4 regions of the Bacillus sp. LR_5 genome follow, and region 1 is predicted to be linked to each of the others. Evidence: riboswitches for the same ligand, from Rfam matches in the RefSeq annotation. Region 1 holds a riboswitch; each other region holds the start of a gene.
The links. Region 1 has a riboswitch for thiamine pyrophosphate ahead of thiU (HMP/thiamine ABC transporter substrate-binding protein ThiU). Riboswitches for the same ligand answer to the same signal wherever they lie in the genome.

Region 1 (3,393 bases):
TTAATGGCATAGCCGACCCCGCGAATCGTATGGATCAGCTGTTTTTCGTAAGGATAGTCCAGTTTTTTTCTGATGTATCTTATGTAGACGTCCACGACATTTGTATCACCGATATAATCAAATCCCCATACCGAGCTTAGAATTTGCTCCCGTGTCAGCACTTGCTGCGGATGCTTTAGCATATAGACGAGTAGATCAAATTCCCGCGGCGTTAATTCCACCTCTTTGTCTCCGCGTCTCACTTCACGGGTTTTTTCGTTCACCCGCAAATCGTCATATGTAAGAAAGGTGCCGATATCTTCCGTTTTTGTTCCATTTTGCCGCAGCGCCGCCCTGATTCTCGCAAGTAATTCCTCGATTTCAAACGGCTTGGTGACATAGTCATTCGCACCGATATCCAGACCTGTTACCTTATCAGGAATGCTGTCTCGCGCCGTTAATAATATGACCGGTGTCTGCGAATCCGTTTTTCTCAAGCGGCGCAGCACTTCCAGTCCGCTAAGCCCCGGCAGCATGACATCAAGAAGCACCAAGGAATGCCCGCCTTCCGCGGCCGCCTCAAGACCTTCTGTTCCATTGTGTTTAATGGTCACGCCGTATCCTTCATATTCCAATTCAAGCTGCAGAACCCTGGCGATTTTTTCTTCATCTTCCACAATTAATATGTGTCCTTTGTCCAAATGTGATCATCCTCTCCTGTCCCTATATGAAAAAAATGATTTCGTTGTTTACAAAATGATTCTTATCATCTATTATGATGTCAAAATAAAAAATTGTATACGGAAAGCACTAGGGGTGCTGTTTTGGCTGAGATAAAGCGCGAAAGAAACGCGCTTTGATCCCTTATGACCCGATCTGGATAATACCAGCGTGGGGAAGTGCAGGTTGACCGAATGGTGTATTTTTTTGTGCGCTTAATCGATCTATGACTGCATATTCCCTTAGGATATGCAGTTTTTTATTTTACCAAAAAAACAGGAGGTCGGAGAAATGGAACATATTTGCGGTACAAGCAGAATCGCCGGTTTTCGCTTCTCTTTATATCCGATGACGGATGATTTTATCAGTGTGATCAAGTCTGCGCTGAAAAAAACAGATACATCCAAGGTTTGGACGAAAACCGACCATATCAGCACGGTGTTACGCGGATCGATTGATCATGTATTCGATGCTGCAAAAGCCATTTACCTTCATGCAGCAAACAGCGAAAAACACATCGTCATGAACGGCACGTTTTCCATTGGATGCCCGGGTGACACACAGGGGGATACATATCTTTCCAAAGGCGATAAGCGTGTCAATGAAGATGCTGTCCGAGGCTTGAAGGCGGAAGCGCCGTGCCAATTTGCCCTTTATCCAATGAACGAGCCGGATTATATGGGATTGATTATGAAGGCTGTCGACATTGCAAAAGCCCAAGGCACTTTCGTACAGAGTGTCCATTACGCGAGCGAGCTTGACGGGGATGCGCATGACGTATTCAGCACATTGGAAGCCGTTTTCCGCATGGCCGAGCAGCAAACAAACCATATCACCATGACTGTGAATCTTTCGGCTAACAGTCCATCAAGAAAAAACAGAAAGCAGGGATAAAATGAAAAGCTGGAAAGTAAAAGAAATTGTCATCATGTCCGTTATCAGTATCGTATTTGCCGTTGTTTATTTATTATTTACACATTTCGGAAACGTGCTTGCAGGTATGTTTGGGCCAATCGCCTATGAACCGATTTACGGCATTTGGTTTATCGTTTCTGTGATCGCCGCGTACATGATTCAAAAACCGGGTGCGGCGCTCGTTTCTGAAATCATTGCCGCTCTCGTTGAGTGCCTGCTGGGAAATCCGTCTGGCCCGATGGTCATCGTGATTGGCATTGTTCAAGGGCTCGGGGCTGAGGCTGTATTTCTTGCAACACGCTGGAAAGCATACTCTCTCCCTATCCTTATGCTGGCCGGTATGGGGTCTTCAGTAGCCAGCTTTTTCTATGATCTCTTTGTTTCTGGCTATGCAGCCTATTCACCAGGTTATCTGCTCATTATGCTTGTGATCCGCCTCATTTCCGGCGCGCTTTTGGCGGGGCTTCTCGGAAAAGCTGTCAGCGACTCTCTCGCTTATACAGGTGTGTTAAACGGAATGGCACTCGGAAAGGAACTGAAAAAGAAAAGGAAGCGGGCGTCAGAACATGCAAGCCTTTGATGAGCTTCTGACGGTTGAGCAGCTCAGCTTCTCTTATGAAGAAGACGAGAAACCGGTTTTTCAAGACATTTCGTTTGAGCTTCAAAAAGGAGAATGTGTTTTATTATTAGGACCGAGCGGATGCGGTAAAAGCTCGCTCGCCCTTTGTTTAAAAGGTCTATATCCGGAGGCTTGCGACGGCATTCAGTCCGGACATGTATTTCTATTTCAAAAGCCGGTCACAGATGCTGAAACCTCCGAAACGATTGCTCAGCATGCCGGGGTCGTTTTTCAGGATCCTGATCAGCAGTTCTGCATGCTGACGGTGGAGGACGAAATTGCGTTCGGGCTGGAAAATCTGCAAATTCCAAAAGAAGAAATGACAGAGAAAATCAACGCCGTATTAGAAAAATTACGCATTACCCATTTAAAAGAAAAAATGATCTCAACCCTTTCAGGAGGACAAAAGCAGAAAGTGGCTCTCGCCTGTATTTTGGCGATGGAGCCTGAGCTTATTATTTTAGATGAGCCGACCTCTCTTTTAGACCCTTTCTCAGCGCGGGAGTTCGTTCATCTGATGAAGGATCTTCAGCGGGAAAAAGGTTTCAGCCTCCTCGTCATTGAGCACCAGCTTGATGAATGGGCGCCTTGGATTGAGAGAACGATCGTGCTCGACAAATCAGGCAAAAAGGCGCTGGATGGCTTGACAAAAAATCTATTTCAGCATGAAGCGGAGACACTAAAGAAATTGGGCATCGCCATTCCAAAGGTCTGTCATCTGCAGGAAAAGCTGAGTATGCCGTTTACTTTATCAAAAGAGATGCTGTTCAAAGAGCCTATTCCTGCCGGGCATGCCAAAAAGAAGAAAGCCCCTCCTGGGGAGAGTGTGCTTGAAGTCAGCAGCCTTTCGTTCGCGAGAGGACAGCAGGCGATTTTCAAAGACATCAGCTTTTCGTTGCGCGAAGGCTCTTTAACGGCGCTTGTCGGTCCGAACGGAACTGGAAAATCGACGCTCCTATCAGTTCTGGCCCGTCTCATGAAACCGCAAAGCGGCAAAATCCTTCTCTATGATCAGCCGCTGCAGAAATATAAAGAAAAAGAATTGCGTAAACGGATGGGATTTGTTTTTCAAAACCCTGAGCATCAATTCGTCACCGATACGGTGTATGACGAGCTTCTGTTCGGCCAGAAAGCAAATGCTGAAACTGAGAAAAAAGCGC
Region 2 (3,393 bases), on a different contig from region 1:
TTCAAGCGCTCTTTCCGGATCAAGAGATAAATTAAACTGGTCTCGCCAACGGAATTCAAAGCGGGCTTTCGATAACGCATCATCCCGTATTTGCGCTCCGGGATGCCCTTTTGCAAGATCTGCTGCGTGCGCAGCAATTTTATATGTAATGACCCCTTCACGAACATCATCACGGTTTGGCAGCCCCAAATGCTCCTTCGGCGTTACATAACAAAGCATTGCTGTCCCATACCAGCCGATCATCGCCGCTCCGATCGCTGAAGTAATATGGTCATAGCCCGGCGCAATATCTGTCGTCAGCGGCCCCAATGTGTAAAAAGGCGCTTCTTTGCAAATGTCCATTTGTTTATCGACGTTCTCTTTGATTTTATGCATCGGCACATGCCCCGGTCCCTCAATCATCACCTGAACATCATGCTTCCAGGCAATTTGCGTCAGTTCTCCGAGGGTCTCTAATTCAGCAAATTGCGCTTCGTCATTGGCATCAGCGATTGATCCGGGACGAAGCCCGTCCCCAAGAGAAAAAGCAATATCATACGTTTTCATGATTTCACAGATTTCTTCAAAATGAGTATACAAAAAGCTTTCCTGATGATGGGCCAGACACCACTGTGCCATAATCGCTCCCCCGCGTGACACAATTCCTGTTGTCCGTTTGGCGGTTAGCGGGACATACCGCAGCAAAACACCCGCGTGAATCGTAAAATAATCCACTCCCTGCTCTGCCTGCTCGATCAGCGTATCACGGTAAATCTCCCACGTTAAATCCTCCGCTACGCCGTTTACTTTTTCAAGCGCCTGATAAATCGGAACAGTTCCCACAGGCACAGGGCAATTGCGAATAATCCATTCACGCGTCGTATGAATATCTTTACCGGTAGATAGATCCATCATCGTATCCGCTCCCCAGCGGATGGCCCACGTCATTTTTTCCACTTCTTCTTCAATTGATGACGTAACCGCTGAATTCCCGATATTCGCATTAATCTTCACATGGAAATTCCGGCCAATAATCATCGGTTCACTTTCAGGGTGATTAATATTTGAAGGAATGATCGCCCGGCCGCTTGCTACCTCACCTCTGACAAATTCGGGAGATACATGCTCGCGAATGGCGATAAACTCCATCTCAGGTGTAATGATCCCCTTTTTGGCATAATGCATTTGGGTGACATTTTGACCCGCTTTCGCCCGCAGCGGTTTCCGCTTTAGTTCTGGGTAGCTTTTGTTTGGGATTGCCTTTTTATAACCGTTATCTTCTGGTTTTATAGTCCGTCCTTCATATTCTTCCACATCGTTACGCTCTGTGATCCATTTTTGGCGGAGCGGCTTTAATCCTTCTTGAATATTAATGGTCACATCAGGGTCAGTATACGGTCCGCTTGTATCATAGACACGCACAGGCGCGTTTTCCTCTTCGCCGAACGATCCTGTCGTCGGACTTAAGGCGATTTCCCTCATCGGCACTTGGATGTCCGAGGAAGAACCCTCCACGTATACTTTCTTACTCCCCGAAAAACTCGACATAATGGAAATGTTGGCTTGCTGCACTGAATCGTTTTGCATCATTGATCCTTCCCCTCTCTTCTTTTGAAAGGACAAAATCAAGCCCATAACCAGCACAAAAAACCGGATTCAAGTGAATGAACCCGGTTACAGTCAGAAAGAAACATATTATTGCCCAGCACGACAATAATAAAAACAATTCCTCTACTTCCCCACGCTGGTACGAACCAGATCAGGTCCAAAGGGTTAAGAAGCTTACCTTCTCTCTCAGCCCGAAAACGGGCACCCCCAGTAACTATTGATTTCGGACTCATCTTAACATAAAACCAATCGAAAAAAAAGAGGAATATAGAAAATATTCAGCTAATTCAACCCAAATATTTGACCCGCAGCGGGATTTCAAAAATCTCATGTTCACCCCTCATCACCCGATATGCCTTTGCACCCGGTCTTGAACTCACAGTCTGAAACAGCTGATCATTTATGAAATGGAGAGCCGCTCCATCGTCCGCCGCATAGCCATCGCACAAGAATTCGTTAGATATCAACTGATGGTATATCGGCCTCCGGTTCTTTTCACCGTCATAATGAGGACAAAAGCTCCCTTGCAAAAAACCTAAACTTTTCATACTTGTCAGCGGTCCTGCCGAATCTGTCACTCCTTCTTCAAACCAGCAGATCGCACCGGCACTTAATCCAGCTAAAATCACCCCGTTCTTCCATGCCTCTCTGAGAATAAGATCCAGCCCCCATTCCTTCCACAGCACAAGCATATTCCGCGTATTTCCCCCGCCAACATAAATCACGTCCTTTTCCATAACAAAAGAAATGAAGTCTGTTGTCGGCGGCTTAAATAAGGATAAATGAGACGGCACACAATCCAGTGTTTGAAAAGCATGATAAAACCGCTGAATATAGTTTTGGGAATCACCGCTCGCCGTCGGCAAAAAACAAATGCGAGGCGACTTCCGTCCCGATTGATTGATGATATATTGATCGAGGGACAAATTTTCCGGTTCCATCGAAAAACCCCCCGCCGCCCATCGCAATAATCTGTTTCATCATCCCACTCCCCGAAAAAATTTGTTAATCATTATAGCATTTTGTATAAATCCATGAAACAAGGCTAAATACTTCTCAATAGGAAGATCTAAAAGATAAAACCCACTAACAGGCGGTGAAGGCATTGAACGATTTTTCAACCCCAATCATACCTATAATGATTCTTGATTGCTTAACGACAATACAAATCATCATTAAAAAGTACACTGTCGCAATAACGGAAACTGCAAACCCCGACCTCCGAACAGCGTTGCATGATCAATTAGATGCAGCTGTTCATCTGCATGGGGAACTATCTGAACTTCTGATGGAAAAAGGCTGGCTCCTGAGTAAGCCATTTCAAATCGATTTGCTTTTATCTTGCAGAGAACTGTAACAAAGTCACAAAAAAAGACGGAATCTCATCTTTCAGATCCCGTCTCTCCCTTTTATTGCTCCACTCTTCTTAAAGCCTCGTTTACCGTTTCTTTTATAAACGCGTCTTCACCGCTTAATCGGTCTAAACTGAGATCGCCGTTTCTCAGCCTTTCGGAAATATTGTTTATATCCTCCTCTACCGTGATTTGCAGCTCACCAGCCAAAAACATTCTGTGTAATTCATCAGCAACCATACTTTCTTTATCCATTTCAATCCGCTCCTTTGCTTTCAATAGTATTCTTAGTCTGTCCCTAGGCCGGACGAATAATAGGTAAAAAGTATGAATCAAATGAATCTTTTTTCTTCCTTCTTACGTATATCTGTTGAGAAAAAGAAAAAGGGGAAGATCTAACATGTCATTTTTTAAGAAGCTCGCAGCAAGTGCCGGTATCGGTGCTGCAAAAGTA
Region 3 (3,393 bases), on a different contig from region 1:
ACTTATTTTACCACATCTTTCTGCATTCGTTGAGCGCCGATTTGCATATTTCTAAATGAAATGTGCCGGAAGAATCCAGACTTCCGGCATTTGCCAATCCGCGGCAGACGAGCAGGTTATGCATGCGGTTCATTTAATCGGACCAAGATTACATCTTCCCCGATTTTTACTATATTTCGCCATGGAATGACCAATTCCTCTTCTTTTCCAAAAAATCCGAGAACTTTCCCATTTCCTCCTAGTATGATCGCCTGAATTTTGCCAGTGGTCACATTGATATCTATATCACCAATGCTCCCCAGCTTTTTTCCGTTTGAGACATTGACGACATCCTTCACCTGAAATTCTGAAATGCTGATCATTCCATCACGTCCTTTTTCCGTCCTTTTTTCAAGTATATGAACGGGCGGGCTGAACCTTGTCAGCAAGAAAAAATTTTCATGGTCACTGTTCTTTTTTACAGCTGCACCAGCCGATGATAAAATTGAGCATAATTTTCGTATAATCTACCAGCTGCTCAATCGATACCTCCTCGTTCACGGAGTGTGCATTGTGAAGATCTCCAGGTCCGTAAATCACGCTTGGAATGCCGGCATTATACAGCCATCCTCCGTCTGTAACGGATTGAGAAACGTCAATAACCGGACGCTCCCGTTTCACTTTCTGATGAGACGCTGTAAGCGCTGAGACGCCTGGGTGGCCAGGGTCAACTTCCAGTGCCGGAAAAATTTCTCCTCTGTCTTCAATCATAGATGAGCCTCCCCACTTGAAGACAGGGCGGTTTTCCCTAAGCCAAATATCACTGTCACTCAGCCGGTTAATGTAATCTTCTATTTCCGCTGCCACTTGTTCATGGGTTTCATTCGGGTAAAAATGGACTGTGATCCACAGCCGGCACTCGTCAGCTATAAAAGCCGCATGTCTGCCGCCTTCTATGACAGCCGGGTTAATCGTATTTGTGCCTGGTTTAAAACCGGGATAACGTTTCATGATAGACCAGTGGCGCTCCAGTTCCCCGAGCCCCGCAATGATTTTTGCCATTTTTTCAATTGCGCTTGCTCCGAATGTTCCTCCGCCTGCATGAATCATATTCCGCCTCGTCCCATCATGAAACGTTTGACTGCTTTTGATTTCAATCCAGCCTGTAATGACACCGCCTTGACCTTGAATATGCATATCGCTCGTATCCGCGACAACTGCAAAATCAGCATGATAGCCCCTCTTGCAGCATTCAAGCGTGCCGGCTTCTCCGACTTCCTCCCCGATAACCGATTGCAGAATCAAATCACCGGGAAGTTCAATGTCGGCTTCACGAATCAATTTCACCGCAAACAGCACACACGCCATTCCGCCTTTCATATCAGAAGCGCCTCGCCCGATTAAGAGACCGTTTTTTTCAATTGGATGAAACGGATCATGCTCCCACTCCTCATCCTCTTTTACCTCTGCCACATCTACATGGCCATTGATGATCAAGCTATGATAATCTGCTGAATCTGTTCCCTTTAGTAGACCTACAACATTGGGATCTCCTGGGTACACGTCCCATTTATCGATCGAGAATCCCATTTCATTTAAAAACCCAGCAATCCAGGACTGAATGCCGTCGGTATTTCTTGCAGGCGGAGCAGGTGTTTTATAGGACATCAGCGTTTTTGCTAGCTGAATAAGCTCCTCCTTTTGATCTTCCACCTTTGTTAACAGAGAGTCTATTTGTTGATTCAATGTGATCCGCTCCTATTCTTTAAAATCAAAAAAGCCGTTTCAAATGTTATGAAACGGCTTAATAAAAACAAACAGAGTCCTATGTACTCCGTTTTTTCACCGCTTCCCTCCGCTGGCATGATCCAGATCAGGTCAAAAGGGTTAAGACAAAGTCTCTCTCAGCTTCGCAAAGCACCCCTAGGATGAATCGATATGTGTTTGTCAGGCATTCGTTATCGGCTCGGCTCTTGTTAAAAACGGCCGATCCTGATTCCATAATACATGGATTGGCGTATCAAAAAAAGCGGAAAGTATTTGATCAGTAAGCATTTCCTTTATTTCTCCCGATTTAAAGACCTCTCCCTGTTTTAACAAAAGGGCTTTGTCAAAGATCGGCAAAATTTCTTCCGCATGATGAGTCACGTAAAGGATCGATGGCGCATTTTCTTTATTTGCAATGTATGTAATCGTGTCTAACAGCTTTTCCCGGGCAATAAAATCCAGTCCTGTGACCGGTTCGTCCAGTATCAGCAGCTCCGGATCAGCCATTAGCGCTCTTGCAATCAAGGCTCTTTGTTTTTCTCCTTGAGAAAGGGTTTCATAGCGGCGGTCGGCATATTCAATTGCTCCCAAGTCCTCTAACAAACCAATCGCTTTTTCCCTGATTTCTGCACTTGGTGTTTCATATAATCCAATCGAAGCGTAAGCTCCGCTCAAAGCAATTTCAAATGCCGAATCTGCCGGATAAAATTTTTGCTGAAGAGCCGCTGAGACGAGGCCAATTTTCCGTCTAAGTTTCTCCCCAAGCTCCGTTTTACCAAATTCATGGCCAAGCACCTGCATCTCGCCCGATGTTGGAAAATAATAAGAGCAAAGCATATTTAACAGCGCTGTCTTTCCAGCGCCATTCAGTCCGTAAAGCACCCAATTTTCCTTTTCTTCCACCTTCCAATGAATATCTCTCAGTATCCATTTTCCATTCCGTTTTAGTGAGACATTGTCAAGCTGCAAAATCATCGTGGTCCTCCTCTTTACTGCCTTTATAATTATTTAAATTTTCATAAAACTTTGTACGAACTAGGATACCTTATTTTTTCCAAAACGTAAACCGCCCGCAATCAATAGAAAAGCCTTTAAAACAAAATCGTTTTAAAGGCTTTTCTTTCATTATTGATGAATATTCTTATTCATTTGTTTGATAGCCGCTTTTTCAAGTCTGGACACCTGCGCTTGGGAAATCCCGATTTCCTCGGCTACTTCCATTTGAGTTTTCCCTTGGAAGAATCGCTTTCTCAAAATCATTTTTTCCCTATCATTCAGCCTTCTCATGCCCTCTTTTAAAGCCAGCTCTTCAATCCATTGTGAATCTTTATTGCGTTCATCACTGATTTGATCCATCACATAAATCGGGTCTCCGCCGTCGTTATAGATCGGTTCAAATAGAGAAACCGGATCCTGGATGGCATCAAGCGCAAATACGATTTCCTCATGCGGTACTTCAAGAACTTTTGCGATGTCTTCTGCAGTCGGCTCCTTGCTTGTCTCACTGATTAACCGCTCTCTTACCTGAAGTGCCTTATAAGCGATATCCCGGAGTGATCTTGAGACACGGATCGGGTTATTATCGCGTAAATACCTGCGGATCTCTCCGATAATCATAGGTACAGCGTATGTTGAAAACTTAACATT
Region 4 (3,393 bases), on a different contig from region 1:
GTATATCATCATTCCAAACAGACAGGCACTCCCCTTTTACAGGGAAAAATGAATTGTTCAGCCCAAGCTGTTTAAAAAACATTCCGCTCCACACCCCGCTGGCAACCGCGACATGATCCGCCCATACGTTACCATTCGGCGTCTCGATGGACAGCGCTTCACCGTCACGGTCGACATGCAGGACAGGAGTATGCTCAAAAATCTCCGCCCCAAGCGCTTTCGCTGCTTTCGCATATGCCTTACAAACAAAATAAGGCTCAACATGCACATCATCTTGAATAAAGGCTGCCCCGAAAATGTCACCAGACGTATACGGCTCTTTTTCTAAAACTTCTTCTTTTGTATGCCAGCTGACAGAACCTAAGTCATCCATCTTCCTCAGCCGCTGCACGTCTTCTTCAGAAAACGCAAGCTTAAACATACCGCCGTTATGCTGTCTGATATCAATACCGGATAATGTGTAAAGCTCTTCTCCAAGACCTTTGTACAGACGCTGGCTGTGCATGGCAAAGTCAAAAAACGCGTCACGTTCCTCGCACTCGGCATGGGCGCCCAGCATTCCGGCAGCAGCACTTGTTGTTCTGCCGCCCATTGTTCCACTTTCAAACAATGCGATGTTTTTGTTTTCCTTTGCTAAATGATAAGCAATCGCGGAACCGATAATTCCGCCTCCAATGACAACTGCATCATAATGCCTTTTCATAGCGCATCTCCTTTAGCTTGCGGGAATATCGTCTGGCAGCTTCCAAAGGGTCAGCGGAAGAAAAAATTCCCGACATGACTGCAATACCGTCTGCTCCTGCTCGTTTTACGTCTCTTAATCTGTCCGGCGTCATTCCGCCGATCGCAATAACCGGGACGGAAATCCGCTGTTTGATATCTGACAGCAATGACACACCTCTGCCTTCAAGACCCTTTTTACAATCCGTTTCAAACACATGGCCGAACAACACGTAGTCAGCGTCTTCCTTTTCTGCTTGAACCGCTTCCTCAAGCGAATGCACCGACCGACCGATATGAAGGTGAGGAAATCTGGCTCTGACCTGCTTCGGCGAAAAGCTGCTGCTCGGCAGCTGCACGCGATGAATCGTAGAAAAAAGCGCAATATCCACCCGCCCATTCATGACCAGTTTTCGCTTATCAACACCGCCTTCGGAAATAAGCCCGAGCAGTTTCAAAATGTCGGCCGCCGATTTTGACCGTTCCCGAATGTGTATAAAATCAACTTCATTCCGAATAGCTATGATGGCTCTCGCTAACTCTTCAACCGGCTTGCAGTCATCAGTTATGGCGTGAAGCTCCAAATTCCTCCACCTCTTTTATGCCGCGGTCGGACCAGCCTTCTTTTCGATAGGCCATTCCCCAAAATTGATATTCATAGAAGCTGGAAATAACAAAATTCTCTTTCATCTTGGCGCGCACTTCATCCGTGCTGTTTTCCGCCAGCTCATCAAACCGATTGATTTGCTCTTCGACCTGCTGTCTGAACCAGTCACCGCCGTATGTGCCGATCCACTTCTGATAAATCGGATGCCCCGGATCACAATGCAGCAATTTCTCACCTACCTCGTAATAAAGCCAGTAGCATGGCAGCAGGGCAGCTAAGATCTCAGCAAAATTCCCGCTCAAAACCGAACGGTACATATGGGATGTATAAGAGTATGCCGTAGGAGACGGCTTAAACGCCTTACGCTCTTCCTCACTGATTTCCAACAGCTCCGCAAACTCGCGATGAAGCGCCATTTCCGCCTCATATGTACCTTGGGCGTGGCTTGCCATCCGTCCCGTTGTATAAAGGTCCTTCGCATAAGCGGCGCCAAACGATTGCACCTTCGCAAAATGCGTTAAATAATAAGAATCCTGAAGCACGTAGTATTTAAAACGGTCAATCGGAAGCGTTCCATCACCGATTCCCTGAACGAACGGATGGACAAAACTCCCCTCCCACCATTCTGCGGCTGCACTGCGGCATTCTTCTGAAAACTTCACACGTCATTCCCCCTGTCTGATAAATAAAAAAACCACTTTCCCGCAAGGAAAAGTGGTTTGGAATTGGCATAGTAAAATAACACAAATACCGCTCCACTTCCCTACGCAGGTCTGAACCTGTTCAAGTTATGAGGGTCTAAAAGTCACACTTTTATCTCAGCCCTTATGAAGGACACCCCTAGTGGTTATACGAATACATATTGAATTGTTCTGCACCTCTATATTAACACGAATCCCTATTTGGTCAAGGTTTATCCTTCTAATGTTTTCTTAAGCTCCGTTACGTACCCGCGAGATCCGGTAACAATTAAGCGGTCTCCCAGTTTCAGCCTTGTGTCCCCATGTGGAACGATGCTATCCACACCTCTGAAAATCCTGACAAAGATGACGTCGCCTGTTAAAGGGAATTCCCGCAAAATCACACCGTCGTAAGTGCTGTTTTCCATATTAATTTGATACAGCGAAGACTCCTGGTTCGTGAGAAGCCTCATGACTCCAGGCGCTTCTATCAGAGCGCGAAGCAGTGTTTTTGTTGACAACAAAATAGAAAAGATGCTGATTCCCTGCTCCTTCAGAGCTGCTTCATTCTCCGGTGATCCTACGCTGGCAATGATTCTTTCTGTGCCTTTTTCTTTTGCAAGTAATGCAATGTCCGCATTCATGTCTTCATTCCCTGTCGCAACAACGAGGATATCCGTATCAAAAATGCCGAGTGACTCAAGCGTCTCGTGTTCATAGTCAGAAATCGTTTCGACAGTAAATACTGATTCTGACAGCTTTTCCTCCGCATTCTCTTGGTATACGTGTACAACACGCACATCATACTCTTCCTCCGGCAGTTCAAGAGTAACAGGCAATGTCATTTGGTTTGCACCGATAAACGTAATCGTCTTTTTCTCCTCCGGCTGCTCCTCCCGTTTGTACAATTTTTTAAAGAAGACCGGCGAAAAAATACTGGCAATGACGGCTACTAACGTCAGCGCTCCTGACATATTTGCGCTGATCACGTGAAGCTGCTGACCGATTGTCGCAGCGGCAATCACGAGCGAAAGCGTTGATGTCAGCAGGAAACCAGATGCCAAAACAGTTCGGTTATCATACCACTTCTTCAAGTACAGGACAGGAATGATTTTGCTGACTAACAACGCCAGAAGCAGAAGCGGAATCATGATTAATATTTTCGGATCTTGGAAAAGGGTCCATATATCCAGCTTCACACCGACCATCACAAAGAAAATCGGAATTAAGAACCCGTAGCCGAATGAATCCAGCTGCTGAACAAGTTCTTTGTTTGGTGAAAGAAGGGAAACGAGAACCCCTGCTAAGAAAGCGCCGAGAATATTTTCTGCCCCAAGTGATTCAGACAGGGCAACGAGTACGATAATTAACGTAAAAATCGCGCGC

Region 2: linked by a shared signal. The riboswitch ahead of thiC (phosphomethylpyrimidine synthase ThiC) and the one ahead of thiU (HMP/thiamine ABC transporter substrate-binding protein ThiU) in region 1 are both predicted to bind thiamine pyrophosphate.
Region 3: linked by a shared signal. The riboswitch ahead of RAC86_RS12270 (acetylornithine deacetylase) and the one ahead of thiU (HMP/thiamine ABC transporter substrate-binding protein ThiU) in region 1 are both predicted to bind thiamine pyrophosphate.
Region 4: linked by a shared signal. The riboswitch ahead of tenA (thiaminase II) and the one ahead of thiU (HMP/thiamine ABC transporter substrate-binding protein ThiU) in region 1 are both predicted to bind thiamine pyrophosphate.

The regions. Positions count from the first base shown of each region.
Region 1 covers NZ_JAVAXX010000216.1:2,186-5,578, reverse strand. The annotation lists gene ykoG (two-component system response regulator YkoG) at 1-680, opposite strand, end outside; TPP riboswitch at 782-894, shown strand; gene thiU (HMP/thiamine ABC transporter substrate-binding protein ThiU) at 991-1,593, shown strand; gene RAC86_RS28250 (ECF transporter S component) at 1,595-2,194, shown strand; gene RAC86_RS28245 (ABC transporter ATP-binding protein) at 2,181-3,393, shown strand, end outside.
Region 2 covers NZ_JAVAXX010000235.1:805-4,197, reverse strand. The annotation lists gene thiC (phosphomethylpyrimidine synthase ThiC) at 1-1,566, opposite strand, end outside; TPP riboswitch at 1,699-1,806, opposite strand; partial or broken gene RAC86_RS29365 (Type 1 glutamine amidotransferase-like domain-containing protein) at 1,875-2,568, opposite strand; gene RAC86_RS29360 (spore coat protein) at 2,693-2,944, shown strand; gene RAC86_RS29355 (hypothetical protein) at 2,997-3,200, opposite strand; gene spo0M (sporulation control protein Spo0M) at 3,340-3,393, shown strand, end outside.
Region 3 covers NZ_JAVAXX010000046.1:7,937-11,329, reverse strand. The annotation lists gene RAC86_RS12275 (YlmC/YmxH family sporulation protein) at 117-362, opposite strand; gene RAC86_RS12270 (acetylornithine deacetylase) at 445-1,725, opposite strand; TPP riboswitch at 1,813-1,914, opposite strand; gene RAC86_RS12265 (ABC transporter ATP-binding protein) at 1,927-2,721, opposite strand; gene sigG (RNA polymerase sporulation sigma factor SigG) at 2,872-3,393, opposite strand, start outside.
Region 4 covers NZ_JAVAXX010000002.1:4,213-7,605, reverse strand. The annotation lists gene thiO (glycine oxidase ThiO) at 1-703, opposite strand, end outside; gene tenI (thiazole tautomerase TenI) at 687-1,304, opposite strand; gene tenA (thiaminase II) at 1,282-1,989, opposite strand; TPP riboswitch at 2,071-2,179, opposite strand; gene RAC86_RS00815 (monovalent cation:proton antiporter family protein) at 2,241-3,393, opposite strand, start outside.